2 regions of the Arthrobacter sp. CAN_C5 genome follow, and region 1 is predicted to be linked to the other one. Evidence: riboswitches for the same ligand, from Rfam matches in the RefSeq annotation. Region 1 holds a riboswitch; the other holds the start of a gene.
The links. Region 1 has a riboswitch for S-adenosylmethionine ahead of H4V95_RS02095 (MetQ/NlpA family ABC transporter substrate-binding protein). Riboswitches for the same ligand answer to the same signal wherever they lie in the genome.
Positions count from the first base shown of each region.

Region 2: linked by a shared signal. The riboswitch ahead of H4V95_RS09240 (ABC transporter substrate-binding protein) and the one ahead of H4V95_RS02095 (MetQ/NlpA family ABC transporter substrate-binding protein) in region 1 are both predicted to bind S-adenosylmethionine.

Region 1 is NZ_JAGGMZ010000001.1:426,912-431,368, reverse strand. It holds gene H4V95_RS02100 (methionine ABC transporter ATP-binding protein) at 1-365, opposite strand, end outside; gene H4V95_RS02095 (MetQ/NlpA family ABC transporter substrate-binding protein) at 438-1,319, opposite strand; SAM riboswitch class IV at 1,533-1,650, opposite strand; gene H4V95_RS02090 (bifunctional diguanylate cyclase/phosphodiesterase) at 1,820-3,325, opposite strand; gene H4V95_RS02085 (aldo/keto reductase) at 3,744-4,457, shown strand, end outside.
Region 2 is NZ_JAGGMZ010000001.1:1,954,330-1,958,786, reverse strand. It holds gene H4V95_RS09240 (ABC transporter substrate-binding protein) at 1-1,644, opposite strand, end outside; SAM riboswitch class IV at 1,790-1,919, opposite strand; gene H4V95_RS09235 (MFS transporter) at 2,117-3,358, shown strand; gene H4V95_RS09230 (metalloregulator ArsR/SmtB family transcription factor) at 3,355-3,714, shown strand; gene H4V95_RS09225 (DUF4193 domain-containing protein) at 3,896-4,198, opposite strand.

The sequences.
Region 1 (4,457 bases):
ATTTCCTCCCGGCTCTTCCCTGCGACGCGGAGCGGGTAGGCAACGTTGTTCCAGACCGTCTTCGCGTTGAACAGGTTGAACTGCTGGAAGATCATGCCAATGTCGAGGCGCAGCTTGCGCAGCTGGCGGTCGGGCACGTTGGTGACCTGGTGTCCGTCGACGATGATCGTGCCGCTGGTCGCCTTCTCCAGCGCGTTGATCAGCCGGACCAGGGTGCTCTTGCCGGCACCCGAGTACCCAATGATCCCGTAGATCTCGCCGGCCTCAATGTCTAGGCTGACGTTGTCGATAGCGTGCACAGGATCGTCACCGCGCCGCCCCGGAGGGAAGCTTTTCGTGACGTCCTGCAAAGAGATGAGGGGCATGGTGCTCCTTGCTGGAAGAGCCCTGCGGCCAGCCGGGATCGCCGGCCGGCCGCAGGAGTTGGCGGGGCCTGGCTAGCCCTGGGCGGCGGTGTCTTCCTCGACAGTGTCGAGGGTTGACTGCAGCTCCTCGGGAGTTACCACCAGGAACTCGGCCGTCCCACCGGAGGTCTCCTGGACGGCGTCCTGCACCTCCTGGTTTTCCTGGTAGATGCTCACCAGCTTTTGGTAGGTCTCGTTGGTCTCCTCACCGGCACGGGCGGCGAACACGTTCACGTACGCAACGGCGGCGGGATCCGTCGGATCGTCCTGCGCGATGGCGTCCTCGAAGTTCAGCCCCGCGTCCTGAACGAAGTCGTTGTTGATGATCGCGGCGGCGACGTCGGGCAACGACGTGGGTGTCAACGAGGCCTCGAGGGTGGTGACGGTGACCTTGGAGGCCTCCTCGTCAATGTCGTCGATGGTCGAGAAGGCACTGCCGCCGCCGTCGAGCACCACCAGTCCAGCGGACTGGAGCACGAGCAGGCCCCTGGCCAGGTTGCTCTCGTCATTGGGGACGGCGACGGTGGAGCCCTCGGGGATCTCGTCGACCGAGCCGTACTGGGTGGAGTACAGACCCAGAGGGTAGATCGCTGTGGACCCGATCGGGGCGAGCTCCGCACCGCTGGAAACGTTGTAGCGCGCCAGGTACACCAGGTGCTGGAACTGGTTGAGGTCGAGTTCGCTTTCGCTCAGTGCGGGGTTGGGCTGGGTGTACTCGGCGAAGTCGATGACCTCAAGGTCAATTCCCTCCTCCGCCGCGGCTTCGGTCAACAGCCCCCATTCCGGGTCGCTGGCACCGACGACGCCGAGGCTGATGCTTTCGTTGCCGGAGTCGGAGCCTTCCGACGAACCGCAGGCGACGGTGAGGGCCAGAAAGGGGACTACGGCAAGGGACAGGAGTTTGCGGGAATTCATGGGTTTTCCTTTGAACGGTTTACTTGGGAAAAGGACCAGCGGGCAGGCGAAATCGGCCGGAAGCTCTGCTGGATCGGCACTAAGAAAAGAAAAATGTGAAGGTGCTGCGTAAACTGCAGCGACAATCGGGCGGGATTCCTCGGGTGTTACATACTGGCTCGCTTCGAGATCGCGGGCGGTATCACCGAGACCCTTGCGGGGACTCTCCTGGATACGCCGTACTTGCCATCCGGGGACTTGTTCCGGTGGCCGAATCTTCACCTGAAGCACCCCACTACGGGAGAGGGTTGCTGTTCAACCGGCCAGGGAGCCATTGGCTGAACTCTTGATTCTGAGTTCACGCTAAAGCAGATAATTCGCAGGGTCAAAAAATGGTCTCGAAGGATCGTCACAAATGGCCCGGCAGAGAACTGCTGGCGAGCCGGTTCCTCGGCATGACCACCCAGCAGGCCCTCATAGCCTGGTCGGTCATCGCGACCGCCGGTGATCCAGCGGCGCGACTAGCCGGTGAGCTGCTCCCGGGACATGATCTGGTTGTCCGGACGCGGAACGAACCAGGGTTCCAGATCTACCGCGGTCATGGGCCGGGTGTAAAAGTAGCCTTGCGCCAGATCGCAGCCAAGCCCCAACAGGGCTTCCAGCTGGCCGGCCGTTTCGACGCCCTCGGCCACCGCAGACATGTTCGTCGCGTGGGCGAGCTGGATGCAGGAGGTCACGATCGCGTGGTCCTTGGTATCGGAGGTAAGGCCCGCGATGAATGACCGGTCAATCTTGAGCTCATCGATTGGGAAGCGCCGCAGATAGACCAGGCTGGAGTGGCCGGTCCCGAAGTCATCGATGGACAAGCTGACGCCCAGTGCGCTGAGCGCGTTGAGCGTCCGGAGCGCACTTTCGGGGTCGACTGTCAACGCCGTCTCGGTGATCTCGAGGGTGAGCAGTCCCGCCGCCACGTTGTGACGTTCCAGAGCTGCAGTCACGATGTCCGCCAGATGGGGGTCATTCAACTGAATGGCCGAAATGTTCACTGACATGCGTACCGGTGCCCGGCCGGGTGAGGAACGGTGCCAGGCCGCCTGCTGCGCCACGGCGGCGTTGACGACCCAGGCACCGAGGGGCAGGATCAGCCCGGACTCCTCGGCGAAGTCGATGAAGGATCCCGGGTCCAGCAACCCCCGGTCCGGGTGATCCCACCGGACCAGCGCTTCAAAACCGCTCATCTGTCCGTTGGCCAGGTCGATCTGCGGCTGGAAGAGGAGGAGCAGTTCGCCGTCGTCGATCGCCTGCCGCAGTTCGCCTCGGCGCTTGAGACGACCATCTGTCGGGTCCTTGGTGCTTCCGATTTCCACTTCAAACCGGTTACGCCCCAGCTTCTTCGCCCGGTTCACGGCGGTGGTGGCCCTGCCTAGCACGCCGTCGGTCGTATCGCTGGAACTAGCCATCGCAAACCCAATGCTGACCGAAAGATCGAGCGTTGACCCGCCCACAATCATCGGCGCGTTGAGGGCCGCCAGCAGCAAGGCTGCCGCCTGACACGCGGCTGCCGTGTCAGCAAAAGTATCGACGACGGCAAACTCGTCTCCATCGAGGCGCGCGACAACCGCAGTGTCGCTCATTGTGGACCGGAGCCGCCATGCCACGATGCTGAGTGCCTCGTCGCCGGCAGCGATACCCAGTCCCTCATTGACCGCCATGAAGTGGTCAATGTCGAGGATCAGGACGCCCACGGGAGACTGGTCGGTGCCATCCTCGGCGAGGAGGGCCCACAGCTCGGAGAGGAAACCCGTTCGGTTGACCAGCCCGGTGAGGGGGTCGTGGCGCATCAGGTGCGTCAGCCCGGCCTGGGCAGCCGCCGGGGTGGGCTGAGCCTCAATGCCGCGACGCACGTCCTCGAGGGCACGCTCATATGGCCGGGCCTCGGGGCCCGCCATGGACGACTCGGTGTATTCCCGATCGGAGGGGGTGTCCTGAAACAGTGCGGCGGATGAATCACTTGCGGGGTCGGGCATAAGTGCAATTCGCTTTCGGGTGAATCAACGGAAATCTGAAGTCCCCAGCGGTGGCGAATCCATGACCGATGAGGTGCTTCCACGGCGAGAGTGCCGAAAAGACGCTTATCTTCTGCATGACAAATTGTGGGCCGGGGTACCGCTGATTGCGCGGCAACACTCTGTGGGTCGATTGGCGATCAGTCGTCGACGACAAGAGACGTAGTGCATGAGAGACCTTCCTGTGGGGTGGCGGAAGGTCCCGTGGCCCGCCCAGCCGAACGATATGCTTAATCAGTGGTGTTGTTCTTCACGTTTCACCACGTTCGCGCCGGTTTTCCCAGTGTAACCCCCGGGTAAATACGAAGGCGCCTTACTTTGAAGATCCTGTGCGAATCCTGCGCAGCACGCCCAACACCTCCCGAAGGAGAACCCCTCCGTGACCATTTCATCCTTGCTCCCGGCACCCATCGGGTTCGGCACTGCACCGCTGGGCAACATGTTCCGGGCCATTCCCGAGGAAGAGGCCACGGCCACTGTCGCAGCCGCCTGGGACCAGGGCATCAGGTACTTTGACACCGCACCGTTCTACGGTGCTGGCCTCGCCGAGATCCGCCTCGGCGATGTACTCTCCGCGCACCCTCGGGGTGACTATGTGCTGAGCACGAAGGTGGGCCGTGTGATCCTCGACGAGACCGAGGACGTCTCAGCACGCGACATGGGAGAGAAGGGCGGATTGTTCGCCCACGGCCGCCCGAACAAGGTGGTCAACGACTACTCGGCAGACGCCACTCTCCGTTCGGTGGAGGACAGTCTCAAACGACTGAAAACCGACCGACTGGATATCGTCTGGGTTCACGACATTGCCCAGGACTTCTACGGCGATGAGTGGCTTGCCGTCTTTGAATCGGCCCGGACCGGCGCTTTCCGCACCCTGACCCGGTTGCGGGACGAGGGCGTCATCAAGGCCTGGGGTGTGGGCGTCAACCGTGTGGAGGCACTGGAGCTGACACTCGATCTGGACGAGCCCCAGCCCGATGCCTTCCTCCTGGCCGGACGGTATACGCTCCTCGACCATGATCGTGCCCTGGAGCGCCTCCTCCCGGCGGCAGTCGATCACCAGGTGGATATTGTGGTGGGCGGACCTTACAGT
Region 2 (4,457 bases), 1.5 Mb from region 1:
GACGGGGTGAGAGGTGTCCACGGCAACGTCCCGCACCGCATTGGAGTAGGCGAACTGGCTGGGGTTTTCGTGCAGCGGCAGGCCAGGCACAATGTCCAGCAACCGGTGCTGGACCTCCGAGTAGGCTTCGTCGGCGATCTGCCCGTCATCGGCCGCCCGGGCCGCCAGGAGAAGGTCATCGAGAGTGGGGTCATCCACATAGGAGGAGTTCTGACCGATTCGCTCTCCCGTGATCTCCGAGGAGTGATACCTGATGAACAGCACGTCGGTGGTGTTGGTGTGCCACACGCCGGCCAGCGCGTCATAGTCACCGGCGTACCGCAGTTCGCTCAGCTGTGCTTGCGGCAACTGGATGATCTGGAGGTCGAAGCCGGCCTTCCGTGCTTCACCCTGCAGCTGGACGAGCAGGGGGTTAGGCGTGGTGCTCTCGACAGTGGGCACGTCGATGACGAGGCGCTCGCCGTCCCTGGTCCGGAACCCCTCGTCGTCGCGGCCGGTCCAGCCAGCGTCGTCCAGGAGCTGATTCGCTTTCTCCAGGTCGTGGTGCAGGGTCCCCTCAACCGCCGGATCGTAGTATTTGCTTGCCGTCGACAGGAAACTGTCGGTCGGTGTGAACGTGCCGAAGCCGAGACTTTGGGTGACCGCCTGCGTGTCGATGGCAGCCACGAACGCCTCGCGGACGGCCTGGTCGCTGAAGGGTGCACGGCTCAGGTTGAAGCTGAGCACGTTGGGGCTGCCGGTGCGCACCAAATTCTCGTAGGTGAAGTCCGGGTTTGCGTCGACCGCGGCAGCGTTCTGCGGGGCCAGGTTCTCCGTCAGGTCATACTGCCCGGACACGAGGGACTGGTGGCGGATGACCGGCTCACCCACCAGGGTGACCTCCACCCCATCAAGGTAGGCCTCGCCGTCACCCTCAAGCCACTCCGGTGCCCAGTCGTACCCCTCCCGTTTGGTATAGCTGATGCCCTGGCCAGGGCGGTAGTCGGCAACGGTAAACGGGCCCGTTCCGATCGGCTCTTGGCAGAGAGTGTCAGGGGATTCGAGGATGGCCTTGCCGGAGTTCATACCAAGCCACGACTGGGCCAGCGTGTAGAGGAAGGGTGTGTAGGCGTACTCCAGGTGTGCCTCGAACGTGTACTCATCAATCACCGTGCCGTCGACGTAGGGCGCTATGTAGGCGGCGGCAAGGGGGGACTTGGTCGCTGGATCCCTCATGTGCTCCAGATTGAGCCCAAACACCTCGGCGTTCCAGGGGGAGCCGTCGCTGAAGGTGACTCCCTCCTTGAGGTGGAAGGTGTACGTCTTGCCGTCGTCGGAAATTTCCCACGACTCCGCGAGATAGGGAGCTATCTCGCCGTCGTCGTCAAGGGTGACCACATTGTCGTAGATCAGCCTCCCCAGGAACTGTTGCTGGGTCGCTGAGATGCCGTGTCCGTCGAGGCAACCCGGCTCGGCCGAGATCGACACGTCGAGGATGCCACCAGACACGGGATCCGAGGCCGGGTCAACAGCCGGGTTCGCAGCCGGGTTGGCGGACGCAGCGCAACCGCTCACCAGGGAGGCTACGAGGAGCGACGCGAGAATGGCTATTCTGCCCTGCGGTCGCTGGGAATTGTGGGCAGGATGGAGCGCTTTATTGTTCATGTGCTATTCCTCGGTGCGGTCCGGGGGCACACTAAAGGCACTACCCGGAGAAAGAATAAAGGGGGTCGAATCAGCGCTGAATTGTTAGCGCATAATTATCAGGAAATGGAACGGCTAGCCGGACAACTCACGAGGTACGCCTTTCGAAGTGCTCTTGCCTGCGCCGGCTCGGTCTGGTAATTACCGAGGCGAAGGCCGCTTCGTCATCCGAACCACCCACGAACATGGGGTTGGTGCGCGGTCCAGTCGGAGCTTTACGACCGCGTCTCTTGAAGCTGTCCCCAGTATATGCACAATGCGCAGACCAGCAATTAATAGGAAGTAACTTCCATCAATTGCGGGTCATAATTCGGGTATTTGTTTATGCGCTGATCACGCTGTGCTTATGTGTGCGAACGTGTGCACATATACTGAAGGGGATGCAAGCTGTTTCGTTCCGGACGGCTCGCCCCTTTGACCGAGAGGACACTTCGTGCTTGAAGTACTCAGGGTGACCGCCTACAGACGACTCTTCACGGCCCAGGTGGTGGCCTTGGCGGGAACGGGTCTCCTCACCGTTGCCCTGGGTCTACTCGCCTATGATCTGGCGGGCGCGCGGGCCGGGACGGTGCTCGGAACGGCTCTGACGATTAAGATGCTGGCCTACGTTTTCGTTGCACCCGTCATGGCGGTACTGGTGGAACGGGTACCCCGGAAGGCCGTCCTGATCGGCGCGGATCTGATGCGCACTGGTATAGCACTCACGTTGCCGTTGGTCGATCAGGTCTGGCAGATCTACCTATTGGTGTTCATTTTGCAGTCCGCATCGGCAACGTTCACACCCGCGTTCCAGGCGTTGATTCCAACGCTTCTACCGCGGGAGCGCGACTATACCCGGGCGCTGTCCCTTTCCCGCCTCGCCTATGATCTGGAGTCAGTACTCAGCCCGATCCTGGCGGCGGCGCTCCTGACTTTCATGAGCTTTCACCTCCTTTTCGTCGGCACCGCTGTGGGTTTCCTCCTGTCGGCCGCGATGGTCGTCGCCACCCCACTACCCCCTCAGCAGATCACCGTACAACGCGCCTCGGTTCTTCACCGGACCACCCTCGGTACGCGAATTTTTCTTGGTGAGCCGACCCTCCGTGGACTCATGGCGCTGAATTTTGTCGTGGCCTGCGGGACTGCCCTTGTGCTGGTGAACACCGTTGTCTACGCATTGGAGCTGTTCGAAGGAACAAATACCGACCTTGCCATTGCTCTGGCCTGCTACGGCGCAGGTTCCATGGCTGTCGCCCTCACGGTTCCACCTCTTCTTGACCGCGTGACGGATCGAACCCTGATGATTGCGGGAGGCGGTGTGATCTCACTAGGCCTGGGATTGGCCGGGGTGCTTGCCGCTGCTGGGCAGTCCTGGGTTCTTCTGCTCGCGGTGTGGACTGTGCTGGGTGCTGGGACCTCTATGATCAACACCCCATCTGCACGGCTACTCAGGAGAGCTGCCACCAGCGCGTCGCGGGCCCCCCTTTTCACCGCCCAGTTCTCGCTGTCGCACGCCTGTTTCATCCTGACCTACCCGATCGCGGGGTGGTTGGGGGCGACCCTGGGGCAAGAGGCAACGGCAGGGATTCTTGCGGGCCTGGCTACACTGGGGGTATTGGCGGCACTGAAGCTGTGGCCTCGAGGTTGGAGCCCGGTTTCCGGGGAAACAGCGACTGTCCAGGAGGCACATCAATGACTGACCGCCAGTTACAGCCGGAGCCGAGCCTGCACCATTCTGGATCCCCGGATGACCTGCGGCTGGAGGCGGGAGCAGCCGTGTTCAAAATGCTCGCAGACCCTACCCGGCTCCACCTGTTATGGCTCCTCACCCAGTCACCGGCCGATGTGACCGCCCTGGTAGATCACACCGCTGCCTCGCGGACGTCTGTGAGCCAGCATCTTGCAAAACTTCGGTTCTCGGGTCTGGTGACCACAAGAAAAGAAGGCCAGCGCGTTGTGTATAGCATCGCCGACGGCCATCTGGCCCGGCTGGTACGTGAGGGCATGAATCTTGCAGATCATCGCGTGAGCGGGGAACCCATCCACGGCTAGCGGCAGCCCGGTCAGCCCTGCTGGTCAACAATAATCGTAGAGACATCAAGATAGATCATGATTGTCCACCCCAGAGTGAGGGAGTTCCAGCCAGGTCACGCGAGAATCGAAGGATCTGGGCGCTCTACTGGATGGCCAGCAGTAGCTTATCCGGATCGATCGCCTTCGCCAGGAGCTGAGACTATCCTTCGCATTCGGCGCAGTACTTATCGCCGTTCTTCTCGCGTGCGAGCTGGGTGCGGTGCTTCACCAGGAAGCAGGACATGCAGGTGAACTCGTCTTCACGCTCGGGAATGACGGAGATGAGGAGTTCTTCCTCCAGGACGGCGCCGGGAAGATCGAACCCTTCAGCAGTGTCGCTCTCATCGGTGTCAATTGTTGAAGACTGGGTGGTGGCGCTGCGTTGAGCCTGAATCGCTTCGAGCGATTCGTTGACAGGCTGGTCTTCGGGCCTGACGCGTGGTTCGTCGTAGTCTGTTGCCATGCGGGCGTTGCTTCTCCTTCAGTTGTGTGATCAACCAGAGTACAGGGATCACCGGCCGTGATTGGCCGGCTTACGCTATAAGCGTCTGGAGGGGCCTTTAAGTTCCTTCAACGTCGACGAGATTCCCTCAGCGTCGACGAAACTCCTTCGGAGACCGCCGATGGTGAGTGTATCGGGGCTACCCAACGGCTGCAGTGTCCTTCTTCGGACGTGGCTTAAGGGCCAGCCCGTGAGTTTTGCCACACCTCGAGCTCTGAGG